3 regions of the Paenibacillus sp. YAE3 genome follow, and region 3 is predicted to be linked to each of the others. Evidence: predicted binding sites of a transcription regulator. Region 3 holds the regulator's gene; each other region holds the start of a gene.
What was found. Region 3 encodes Rex, which represses fermentation and respiration genes when NADH is low (regulators of the CRP and FNR family bind a similar motif). Its sites were predicted from a motif close to TTGTGAAATATTTCACAA; they were not measured.
Positions count from the first base shown of each region.

Region 1 (4,306 bases), 170 kb from region 3:
CAAGCGGGTATTTCGTGTTTCCTTGGTTTTTGTCCGTGATGACGGCAAACGAGGTGACTTCCGATCCCGTGCCCGAGGTCGTCGGAATGGCGACGAATTTGGCCTTTTGCCCGAGGCGCGGATATTTGTAGATCCGTTTGCGGATGTCCATGAACTTCTGTTTCAGGTTCGAAAAATCGGTGTCCGGATATTCGTAGAACAGCCACATCGCTTTGGCCGCGTCCATCGGCGAGCCCCCGCCGAGGGCAATGATGCAGTCCGGCTGGAACCGTCTCATCATCTCGGTGCCCCTGTCCACCGTCGCCGTCGACGGATCGGGCTCCACTTCCGAAAACACTTCGATGACGACCGGATTTTGGCGCTGGCGCAGGAAATATTCGACCCTTTCGACATATCCCAGCTTCACCATCATCTCGTCGGTCACGATCGCGATCCGGCTGATGTCCGGCATTTTGGCCAAATATTGCGTTGCCCCTTTTTCAAAATAAATTTTATCCGGTACTTTGAACCATTGCATATTCACGGTACGGCGCGCCACCCTTTTAATGTTGATGAGATTGACCGCGGTGACGTTCGAAGACGTCGAATTCCGGCCGTACGACCCGCAGCCGAGCGTCAGCGAAGGCAGGTTCGTGTTGTAAATGTCCCCGATCGCCCCGTGGGTCGACGGCGAATTGACGATGATCCGCCCGGTCTGCAGCCGGTCCGAAAAGGCCGAAATCACTGCCTCGTCATGCGAGTGGATGACCGACGAATGTCCCATCCCGCCGAACGCGACGACCTCCGCCGCACGCTGGATGCCCTCTGCCGCGTTTTTTACCTTATAACAGGCCAGCACCGGGCTGAGTTTTTCCGCGGACAGCGGGTACTTCGGACCGACGCCTTCGATTTCGGCCACCAAAATTTTGGTTCCCGCCGGCACGCTGAAACCGCATATTTCCGCGATCTTCACCGCGGATTGGCCGACGATGGCCGGGTTGACCGCGCATTTTTCCAGGTTGATGGCGCCAGCCGTCAGCTTGGCGGTTTCTTCCTTATTGACGAAGTAGCAGCCGTTTGCGATCATTTTCTTTTTGACCGCATCGAAGATCGGCTCCTCGATGATGACCGCCTGCTCCGATGCGCAAATCATCCCGTTGTCGAACGACTTGGACAAAATGAGGTCGGTGACCGCCTGGTCGATATCCGCCGATTTTTCGATGAAGCAAGGCACGTTGCCCGGACCGACCCCAAGAGCCGGTTTGCCGCAGCTGTAGGCGGCGCGCACCATGCCCGAACCTCCCGTCGCCAAAATGAGCGCCACGTCGGGATGGTTCATCAGCGCGTTCGTTTTGTCCATGTCCGGCTCTTCGATCCACTGGATGCAATCGGCCGGAGCTCCGTGCTTTACCGCCGCCTCCAGCATGATTTTCGCCGCCTCGCGGCTGCACTGCTGTGCCGACGGGTGAAAGCCGAAAATGATCGGGTTGCGGGTCTTGATCGAAATGAGCGCCTTAAACATCGTCGTGGACGTCGGGTTGGTTACCGGCGTGATCCCCATGATGATGCCGACGGGTTCGGCGATTTTTTGATAGCTTTCATACGGGTTATCCTCGATGACGCCTACCGTTTTTTCGTATTTGATGCTGTGGTAAATGTATTCGGTGGAAAACATGTTTTTGGTGATTTTGTCTTCGTATACGCCTCTGCCGGTTTCGTCGACGGCCATCCGGGCCAGCCGCATATGCTGGTCGAGCCCCGCCAGGGCCATCGCCTGAACGACCTCGTCCACCTGCTCCTGCGTCATGTCCATGAACTTCTTTTGCGCCTCGTTGGCTTTGTCGATCAGGGTCCGGATATACGCATCCGGCGCCGGTTGCGGTGCTTCTACGGGTTCTTTTTTAACAGCCATGTCTCTCATCCTTCCGGGGTTTTTTGAAAACTATTCTCTCTGGCCCGATCATAACAAAACCGGGTAACGCCCGGAGGTGATGTTTTTCACACGATCAAGTGAAAATTATCACAAATTCGGAATTTCGACACTTTTTCGGGCTTCAAAGTCCCCAAAAACCAAATTTTTCAGGTTATAATTTACTTAAAATTTATTTTAAAAATGAAAGAGATAAAGGGGATAACGAGTATGAGCAACCAACTGAACGTGATCGAAACCCGCGGGAACGCAAGCTGCTTCTCCGAACAAAACCTGGATCGGCTGATGGCTGTCATGCATGACCGGACCGTACCCGAAGGCTCCCATCTGTTTTGGGAAGGCGACAGCTCGGATAAGCTCTATTACGTCAAAAGCGGACGCGTACAGCTGACCAAATCCACGGATGAAGGCAAAGAGCTGATATTGTACGTGTACCAGGCGGGGGACATCGTTGGCCATGCCGACCCCTTTTTCACCCATAAGCAAACCTATACCGCCGAAGTGATGGAAGAAAGCGTCGTCGGCGTCATCGATCATAAAGACCTGGAATCGCTGATCTGCCAGCACTGCGACTTTGCGCTCGATTTCATGAAATGGATGGGCATCCATCACCGGCTGACCCAGACCAAATTCCGCGATCTGATGATGTACGGCAAGCCGGGAGCGCTCTGCTCGACGCTGATCCGGCTCAGCAACACGTACGGCGAAGAGCGTGGCGACGGCATTTTGATCAACAAAAAAATCACCCATACGGATCTTTCCAACATGATCGGCTCGACGCGCGAAAGCGTCAACCGCCTGCTCGGCGATCTCCGCAAAAAAAACGCAATCGAGTATGAAAACGGCCTGATCGTCATCAAAGACCTTGAAATGCTGCAGGATATTTGCCATTGCGAGCTGTGCCCGAAAGAAATTTGCCGCATTTGACCGGCAGGCGGCCGCCGATATCTACGATACGTCAACTCCAAGCTTCCGGGACCGCATCGGGTCTCTGGAGGCTTTTCCATATGCAAAACGTCCCATATGTCCCCTAACTGAATCATGTCTAAGCCTTTTTAGCTTCCTTTCCTCAAAACGGCTAAATATGTCATCATTAGGGCTCATTATTCCCGTTTTTAATCCTAAAGACCTATAAAGCTTTCAGATAAAAGAACCGATGAACATCATGTTGCGCATTTCTTAAGTCTTATTTTGCTTGCGCATATCTTCCTACAACATCAACCGATCATCGTTCGGCGCCTGAAGGACCGGAGAACCCGAATCTGCCCCGGAAGGACTATCCTGCAGGTTCCGGCGCTGAACTTAAAGGCCCGAATCCTCTTATCCCTTCCAAACGAAAGGAAACATCGAGGATTAGGCATACAGGTCGGATAAGGAGTGAATAACATGATGGCAGAAACATGGATTCGGCGGATTTTGATGGTCATTACCTTCATAGGTTCGATGGCATCCGGTACGGCGCAAGGCACGGCTTTGTCGTCTCCTCCCGGAATCGCTCCGGAGGCTGCGGCGCAGCCGACGTACCAAAAAGCCACCTGGCTGTGGACTACCGACTGGATCCGGCGGGATCCGCAGGAGGTGTTGTCGTTTCTCGGCGAACATGGCGCGAATCTCGTTTATTTGCAAGTGAACCCCGACATCCCCGCCTCTGATTATCAGAGTTTCATCAAGCAAGCGGCCGGCCTCGGCATCAAAGTGGATGCGCTGGACGGCGCCCCGGAATGGGGACTTGCGTGGAAGCGGCAAGAGATCGCGGATTTTCTGGCCTGGGTGCAAACCTACCAACAAGCGGCGGAAGCAAGCGAACAATTTCACGGCATTCACGTCGATATCGAACCTCATCTGCTTCCGGAGTGGAAAACAAACCGCTCGGACGTCATCAAGCAGTGGGAAAGCAACGTGCAATACCTCCGAACCGAAGCGGACCGCATGAAGCTGCCGCTTTCGGCCGATATCCCGTTCTGGCTCGGCAACAACGCGGCTTCGGACGGCAAGACGCCGCTCGACCGCTTTATGATCGGGCAGTTCGACTCGGTAACGGTCATGTCTTACCGCGACACGGCCCAAGCCATCGGCGGCATCGCCGAAGACACGTTCAAGGATGCAGCCGCCCTCGGCAAAACGGTTTTGGCCGCCGTCGAAACCAACCCCAGCCGCGAAGGCGATTTCCTGACGTTCCATGAAGAAGGAGCCGGCGCGATGAATGAGCAGATCGCCAAACTTCACGACATGGTTAAAAACCATCCTTCCTACGCCGGCATCGCCATTCACGATTTCGACGGCTGGCGGGAGATGAAACAATAAAAAAAGGGATGTACGCCGGTTTTCGTTCCCACTTGCGTACATCCCTTTTTATGACGGCATTTCTTTTGATGACCATCTGTCCGGTCCGCGTTT
Region 1 is NZ_BAAIYF010000002.1:638,063-642,368, forward strand. Features, by position in the region: gene adhE (bifunctional acetaldehyde-CoA/alcohol dehydrogenase) at 1-1,891, opposite strand, end outside; gene AC27KL_RS05900 (Crp/Fnr family transcriptional regulator) at 2,120-2,836, shown strand; gene AC27KL_RS05905 (hypothetical protein) at 3,296-4,213, shown strand.
Region 1: a site for Rex is predicted at 1,988-2,005, ahead of adhE (bifunctional acetaldehyde-CoA/alcohol dehydrogenase). Genes of this name have one in related genera too.

Region 2 (4,306 bases), on a different contig from region 3:
ACCAGCATGCTGCTGGTCAGCATGTTGGCGAATTCGAACTCCTCTTTCTTCGTGAGCTCCGACTGGAAAATCGGCAGCTGCCGCTGCAGCTCCTCCATCCCTTTGCGGAGCATCGTTCCGGTGCGCCGCAGTCCGGCATACCGCACCATCACCTTCTGCAGCTTGAGCCGCCGTTCGATGACCGCCTGCTTGGGAGCGCCGGTCCGGCCCTCCAGCTGATGGGACAAGTCGATTGAACCGACCACGGGGGCCAAAGCGCGAATCCGGTTTACGATCCGTCTGCCGAACACGATCGCTTCGGAGAGCGAGTTGCTCGCCAATCGATTGGCCCCATGCACGCCGGTCGAAGAGACTTCCCCGCAGGCGAACAACCTGGCTACGCTGCTTTCCCCGTTCAGGTCCGTTTTAACGCCGCCCATCATATAATGCGCAGCCGGAGCGACGGGAATCCAATCCGTTGCCATATCCAGGCCATAGTTCATGCAGGTTTCGTAAATGGTCGGAAAACGGCGCTTGATAACGTCCTGCGGTTCGTGCGTAATATCCAAATACACGAAGGTCGCCTTCGTTTCCTCCATCTCGCTGAGGATGGCCCGGGCCACGATGTCCCGCGGCGCCAGCTCAAGCAGCTCGTGGTATTTTTCCATGAAGCGTTCGCCCTTAATGTTGCGCAGCACGGCCCCTTCCCCCCGCACCGCCTCGGAAATAAGGAAACGCGGGGCACCGGGGTAACAAAGCGCGGTCGGATGAAACTGGAGAAATTCCATGTCGCGGATTTGCGCGCCCGCCCGGTAAGCGATGGCAATTCCGTCCGCGGTAGCCACCTCCGGATTCGTCGTATAGCGATAAAGCTGTCCGGCCCCACCCGTGCACAGAATGGTAGCCGCCGCCTTGACATACACTCTCTGGCCGTCGGGACGCTGTACGAGCGCCCCGACGCATTCGTTTCCGGTCGTTATGACGTCGATCACAAAATGATGCTCCCATACTTGGACGCGTTCATGGCCCCGTACCTGCGCCGCCAGCGCCCTAACGATCTCAAAACCCGTCGCGTCGCCGTTGGCATGCAAAATCCGGCGGCGGCTGTGGGCGCCCTCCTGCGTCAACGCAAGCTCCCCGTCGATCTCGTCGAAGGCCGTGCCCAGCCGGATTAGCTCTTTGACGCCTTCAGGCCCCTCATTCACGAGAATATCGACCGCAGCCGACGAGCATAACCCCGCGCCTGCCATCAGCGTATCCTCACGATGGTATGCCGGAGAGTCGTCTTCCGAAGTCACGGCGGCGATTCCGCCTTGCGCATAGCGGGTATTGCTCTCCAGAAGGGCGTTTTTCGTAATCATAAGCACGTTCAGGTCTTTCCCCGCCTCAATGGCCGTATACAAGCCCGCAATGCCGGAGCCGACCACGATGACATCGGTTTCCACGCAAGGCAAGGACTGCAGGTCAAAATCAACCAAATACTGAGGAATCATGCATCATTCACCTGTCTTAGAGAAAGAGTAGCGCATGCTACTGTACTTGTAACATGCGCTCTAAAGAAATCCGGGCCTTGTCTGCGACGGCCGGCGGTACGTAAATTTGCGGCTTCATCGTTTCAAGGCACTTCACCAATTTTTTAAGATTGTTTACCTTCATGTTCGGACATACCAAATATTTGGTCGCAAAGTGGAAGGTCTTGTGCGGACTGTCCATGCGAAGCTGGTAGCCCGTGCCGTCTTCGGTTCCGACGATAAACTCCTGGCAATCCGACTTTTTGCAGTAATCGATGATCGCCGTCGTGCTGCCTACGAAATCTCCCATCGCAACCACTTCAGGACGGCATTCCGGATGCACGACGAACTGGGCGTTCGGATGTTTGGCTTTCATTTCCACAACGTCTTTTACGGTCAGCATGTCATGCGTATTGCAGTAACCTTCCCAAATGATCATTTTTTTGTCGGTATGCTGCTGTACGTAATGGCCGAGGTTTTTGTCCGGCACCCAAATGATCTCGTCGCAATCCAGCGATTGGATCACCTTCACCGCATTGGAAGAGGTGCAGCAAATGTCCGTTTCCGCTTTCACGTCGGCGGAGGAGTTGATATATGTAACGACTTTGGCGTTCGGATGTTGGGCTTTCAGCTTGCGGAGCCCATCCACGTTCACCATGTCGGCCATCGGGCAGCCTGCGCGTTCGTCCGGAATCAAAACCGTCTTGTTCGGAGCCAAAATTTTGGCGCTTTCCCCCATGAAATGCACGCCGCAAAAAACGATCGTCTCCGCATCCGTTTGCGCGGCTTTCTGCGCAAGCAAAAAGGAATCACCGCGGAAATCGGCAACCTCCTGAATTTCGTCCCGTTGATAATAGTGAGCCAAAATAATTGCGTTTCTTTCTTTTTTGAGCTGCATCAGCTTCTCGGTCAATTCCCGTTTTTGCTCCTCTTTATGCTGCAGCGCCAGAGCTTCCACCAGAAACCCACTCCTTTAATAAGGTCATCACATGATCCATGATATTGTGAAAATTCTCTCAAAGTTAGGTGTCTAAGCCTCGAGGTTTTTCAGTTATCAACTAATGTACACAAGGTTTCACGGGCTGTCAATTGGGCGGGAAGTTCGGCATAAACAGGTCCATCCTGCCAAAAAATCCTTATAGGGCGCATGTTTCGTGCATCCCTTCAGAGCAAAAAAGCTTGATTGAAAAAATAAAAATTTTTCATGATGCTTGGCTCAGGCTCCTTCATGCAAAATGAAAACAATCACATGCTCAGGACATACGCTGTGATCGACGGTTCCGTACTCATTGGGGTAAAGCTGCTAAAAAACAAAAAAACCCGGAAGACGATTGCCGTCGTCTTCCGGGTTTTGTATGTCCTGCTGGGTTTACGCTTTCGTACCTGGAGGCGTGCCTCCGTTATTCGGATCGTCTGCCGGCGGGTTCGTCGGATCGTTCGGAATGTCCGAAGAGCTCTTCGGAGCATCGTTCGGAATCTCATTCGTCGGCAAGTCGGCATTGTCCTCTTTGCCTTGAATGCGAACGCGAACGTCGCCGATCTCGTCGATTACGGGCGCGCCGCTTTCGGAGGAACCTCCGTTTTCACCGTCGCGCGGTCCGTCTTCCGACAGGTATCCTTGTTCGATCAGCTCTTTGATTTGCTCCAGCTCCAGAGTTTCTTTCTCAAGCAGCGTATTCGCGATGAGATGAACCTCTTTGGCGTGTTTGGTCAACAAATCTTTACAACGCTGATAACATTCGTTGGTCATGCGCTGCATTTCCTGATCGATTTCATAAGCGATGGAATCACTGTAATTTTGCTCGTGTCCAAGATCGCGGCCAAGGAATACTTGGCCTTGGGACGAACCGAATTGCAGCGGTCCAAGCTTCTCGCTCATGCCGTATTCCATGATCATGCTGCGGACGATGTTGGTCGCCTGCTGGAAGTCGCTGTAAGCGCCCGTTCCGATTTCCCCGATAAAGAGTTCCTCGGATACGCGGCCGCCGAGAAGGCCTGTCACTTTATCCAGCAATTCCTGCTTCGTGACGAGCATGCGGTCTTCCTTCGGCATCATGATGACGTATCCGCCGGCACGGCCGCGAGGAATGATCGTTACTTTATGCACCATATCGGCGTTTTCCAGGAAGTAGCCGACAATGGTATGGCCCGCTTCGTGATAAGCGACGATCCGCTTCTCGCGTTCGCTGATCACGCGGCTGCGTTTTTCCGTACCGACAATGACGCGGTCGATCGCTTCGTCGACCTCGCGCATGGAAATATCCTTCCGGTTGCGGCGTGCCGCAAGCAGGGCAGCCTCGTTCATCAGGTTTTCCAGCTCGGCGCCGGTAAAGCCGGTCGTGCGTTTCGCTACCACGTCAAGCTTAACGTCTTTCGTGAGCGGCTTATTGCGTGCATGGACTTTCAGCACCGCTTCGCGGCCCTTCACGTCCGGACGGTCGACCGTGATTTGACGGTCAAAACGTCCCGGACGCAAGAGCGCAGGGTCGAGAATATCCGCACGGTTCGTCGCCGCAACGATGATGATGCCTTCGTTGCCGCCGAAACCGTCCATCTCTACGAGCAATTGGTTCAGCGTTTGTTCGCGCTCGTCATGGCCGCCGCCAAGACCGGCGCCGCGCTGACGGCCAACCGCATCGATTTCGTCGATAAATATAATACATGGCGCATTTTTCTTGGCGTTCTCGAACAAATCGCGAACGCGGGAAGCACCGACACCTACGAACATTTCCACGAAGTCGGAACCGGAAATGCTGAAGAACGGAACGCCGGCTTCCCCGGCTACCGCGCGGGCAAGGAGCGTTTTACCCGTACCC
Region 2 is NZ_BAAIYF010000022.1:43,750-48,055, reverse strand. Features, by position in the region: gene nadB (L-aspartate oxidase) at 1-1,472, opposite strand, end outside; gene nadA (quinolinate synthase NadA) at 1,510-2,448, opposite strand; gene ftsH (ATP-dependent zinc metalloprotease FtsH) at 2,860-4,306, opposite strand, start outside.
Region 2: a site for Rex is predicted at 2,493-2,510, ahead of nadA (quinolinate synthase NadA). Genes of this name have one in related genera too.

Region 3 (4,306 bases):
GAACGAGGACAAGCATCTGTTGATCGAGGCGGGAACGGGCACCGGCAAATCGCTGGGATACCTTATTCCTTCCATTTACCAAAGCGTCAAGCAGCAGCAAAAGGTGATGATCAGCACGCACACGATCAACCTTCAGGAGCAGCTGCGGGAGCGCGACGTGCCTTTGTTGACGCAGGTTGTGCCGTTCCCTTTCAAGGCGGCGGTCTTTAAGGGAAGACAACATTATTTGTGTTTGAGAAAATTTGAACATAAAATAAACAGAAGAGACTTTTTTAATCCCAAGGAAGATACGATTACCGCTGCGCAGATGATCGTATGGCTTGCGCAAACCGAAAACGGCGACGACGAGGAGCTGAATCTCGGGGGAAGGGGCGGCGACTTCTGGGAAACGGTGAGCAGCGATTCGGATTCCTGCCTGGGCCGAGCCTGCCCGTGGTTCCGCAAATGTTATTATCACCGCGCGAAACATGAGGCGGGCATCGCCGACGTCGTCATTACGAACCACTCCAAGCTGTTCACGGACGTTAAAGCGGGTCATCAGCTGCTGCCGTCCTATGAGCGCCTCGTCATTGACGAAGCCCACCATTTGGAGGACGTTGCCGGCAAACATCTGGGGCTGCACATGAAATATTTCAGCGTCGTCCACACCCTTACGCGTCTGTACAAAGATGCGCGGAGCGGACAGCTTATCGCCCTCCGCCAACAACTGCAGTCGTCCGGGCAGGAGCGGGCCGGCGACTGGATCGCGGCGATCGACCGCATCAGCGAAGATTTGGTCGACGTCAAGGAAACTTGGGACAAGCTCAGCGAATCCCTGTTCGCCCTGATGCCGGAAAGGAATGACGCCGCGCCGGGAGAATCCGGGCAATATGTGCTGAGGCTCCAGCCGTCGAAATGGCCGCAGGAATGGGAAACATTGAAGGCGATGGAGAACCAGATCCATGTGAAAATGAGCGAAATCGTCCGCCGCGGCGAAAAAATGCTGGCCGAATACAAGGAAAACGAAGACGATTACAGCGCGGACAGCCTGATAACGGATCTTAGCGGCCTGTTCAAGGACCTGGCTGCCGAACGGGACGATCTGAGGACGTTCATGAATCTGGACGATGCCACCGTCGTTTATTGGATGGAGGCGAGCAGCCATTTCCGCAGCAAATCGCTTCAGCTGTATGCGGTTCCGGTGGACGTCAGCAAACAGCTCAAGGAGTTGTTTTTCGATAAAAAGAAAAGCGTTATATTAACGTCGGCTACTTTGTCGGTGGACAAGTCCTTCCAATACATGATCGATAATCTTGGTCTGCAGGAAGACCAGGAGAGCGGCAGGCTGGTATCCGTGCAGCTTCCTTCCCCGTTCAAATACCGCGACCAGGCATTGCTGGTCATTCCGCGGGATTTCCCGAGCGTAAAAGGAAGCGTCGGCGATCCGGTGTTCGTGGACACCCTCGTGCGGTCCCTGGCCGACGCGGCGATCGCAACCCATGGCCGAATGCTGGTGCTGTTCACCTCGTACCGGATGCTCCGGCAGGTGCATGAACCGCTGAAAAACGCCCTTGCGGGCAGCGATATCACCGTGCTCGGCCAAGGCGTGGACAGCGGCAGCCGCACCAAGCTCATTCGCCGGTTTCAAGACAGCAGCGCTTCGGTGCTGCTCGGTACGAGCAGCTTCTGGGAGGGAGTCGATATCCCCGGCGAAGCGTTGACCTGCCTGGCGATCGTAAGGCTTCCGTTCCAGCCGCCGAACCACCCGCTGAACGAAGCGAAAGCCGAACTGTTGCAGCGCCAGAAGAAAAATCCGTTCATGAAGCTTTCCGTGCCGCAGGCGGTCATCCGCTTTAAGCAGGGCTTCGGCCGCTTGGTTCGTACAGCGAATGACCGCGGAATCGTCATCGTTTACGATACGCGCGTAATCGAGTCTTACTACGGGAAATATTTTCTCTATTCCTTGCCGGGGCCAAAGATGGAGCATATGAATACGGAAAAAATGGTTCCCCGTATATCTGAATGGCTTCAAGAGGGTTAAAATGACCCTTTTCATAGGATCGAACGATAGAAATTAAGCTGTTAAATAGGGGGAACATGCATGAAATCGGAGAAAATTTCCGAAGCGGTCGTCCGCAGATTGCCTGTATATTTACGTTATTTGAATGATTTGCACAAGCGGGAGGTAGCGACGGTCTCCTCCCAGGAGCTTGGCCAGCGACTGGACCTGAACCCGGCGCAAATCCGCAAGGATCTTGCGTATTTCGGGGATTTCGGCCGGAAAGGGATCGGATACGACGTTTCGTACCTGATCGAAAAAATCCGCCACATCCTGAACCTGGATCAGCAGATCAACGCGGTGCTGGTGGGCGCCGGCAACCTGGGACAGGCGCTTTCCAACTACAACTTTTACCTGCGCGAAAACATTAAAATCGTGGCGGTCTTCGACGAAAATCCGAAAAAAATCGGCAAAAAAATCAATACGCTGACGGTGCAGCCGATGGAAGAGATCACGGATACGATCAAAAACCGGAATATCCGAATCGGCATCATTACGGTGCCCGCCGTCGAGGCCCAGAACGTGGCCGACCAGCTTATTGGCGCCGGGATCGAGGCGATCCTGAACTTCGCGCCGACCATTCTGAAGGCGCCGGCCAACATCCGGATCCATGCGGCGGATTTCACGACGGACCTGCTGAGCCTGGCTTATTATTTGAATAACGGAAAGGACGATTCAGCTGATGGCGGAGAACAAGACAAACCAATGGATCATTAAAAACGGCAGCTTTGCCGTGCCTGACAAAGACAAGCCCGTAATCCAGGGCTGCATGGTCATCGAAGGCGACCGCATTGCTTATATAGGGGAAGAAATGCCGGAGCTTGAAAACGATGTTCCCGTATTCGACGGCACGCATCTGTTTTTTATGCCCGGTCTGATCAATACGCACGGGCATGCGGCGATGTCGCTGCTGCGGGGGTACGGGGACGACCTGGCCCTGCAAATTTGGCTGCAGGAGAAAATGTGGCCGATGGAAGCCAAGTTTACCTCCTCCGACGTCTATTGGGGAACGGCGCTGTCGGTGCTGGAAATGCTCAAGGGCGGGACGACGACCTTCCTGGACATGTATGACCATATGGACCAGGTCGCCAAGGTGACAGAAGAGTCGGGAATCCGCGCGTCCCTGATGCGGGGCGTCATCGGGTTATGCTCCGAGGACATTCAGCGTCACAAGCTGAACGAGGCGATCCAGTTCGCACGCGATTGGAACGGCAAAGCGGACGGCCGGATCACGACGATGATTTCGCCGCACGCGCCGTATACATGTCCTCCGGATTTCATCGAGAAATTCGTGCAGGCCGCCTTTGACCTGGATTTGCCGATGCATACCCATATGTCCGAAACGATTGCCGAGGTCGAGCAAAACGTTCGGGATTACGGCTTGCGTCCGGTCGCCCATTTGGAGAAGCTCGGCGTATTTTCAAGACCGTCCCTGGTCGCCCATGCCGTTCACTTGACCGATGAAGAAATCGGCATTTTGGCGCGCAACAACGTGGCCGTGTCCCACAATCCGGGCAGCAACCTGAAGCTGGCGAGCGGCGTGGCCCGCGTGACGGATCTGCTCAAAGCGGGCGTAACGGTCTCGCTCGGCACCGACGGCGCGGCCAGCAACAACAATTTGGACATGTTCGAGGAAATGCGTCTTGCGGCGCTCATCCACAAAGGGGTGTCCGGCGACCCGACGGCGGTTCCGGCTTACGAAGCCTTGAAAATGGGAACGGTATACGGAGCGCAATCCCTTTTCCTGCAGGACGTCGGTACCCTTGCGCCGGGCATGAAAGCCGATTTTATCGCACTAAATACCGATCAAGCCCATTTTCTTCCGCATACCGATCTGATTTCCCACGCGATCTACTCGGCTAGCGGCAAAGACGTCGAACATGTGTGGGTGGACGGCAAGCAGATCGTGAAGCATGGCGCGTGCCTGACGATGGACGAAGAGCGCATCCGCCGGGAAGCCCAAGCCGCGTTCGAAGGTCTCTTGTCCCGGTAAGAACGGCCAAAGATAGGGGAACTTATGCTAAAGAACAAAAAGAAATGGATTTTTCTCGGCATCGTCGCGTTTCTGCTGATCGTGTTCGGGCTTTACCGTTATTACATATACGTAACGCAGGATATCCGCGCGCAAGAGACGGCGGCCATTCTGAAGGCCAAACAGGAGACAAGCCTCGTGAAGGTGACCGAAGCCCAAAAATCGGTATGGGATACGATCTGCTGGGCGATCGAAGGGTTGGACAAAGACAACCGTCCGATCATGGTGTGGGTGAC
Region 3 is NZ_BAAIYF010000002.1:464,929-469,234, reverse strand. Features, by position in the region: gene dinG (ATP-dependent DNA helicase DinG) at 1-2,020, shown strand, start outside; gene AC27KL_RS04965 (redox-sensing transcriptional repressor Rex) at 2,081-2,755, shown strand; gene AC27KL_RS04960 (amidohydrolase) at 2,721-4,031, shown strand; gene AC27KL_RS04955 (cell wall elongation regulator TseB-like domain-containing protein) at 4,056-4,306, shown strand, end outside.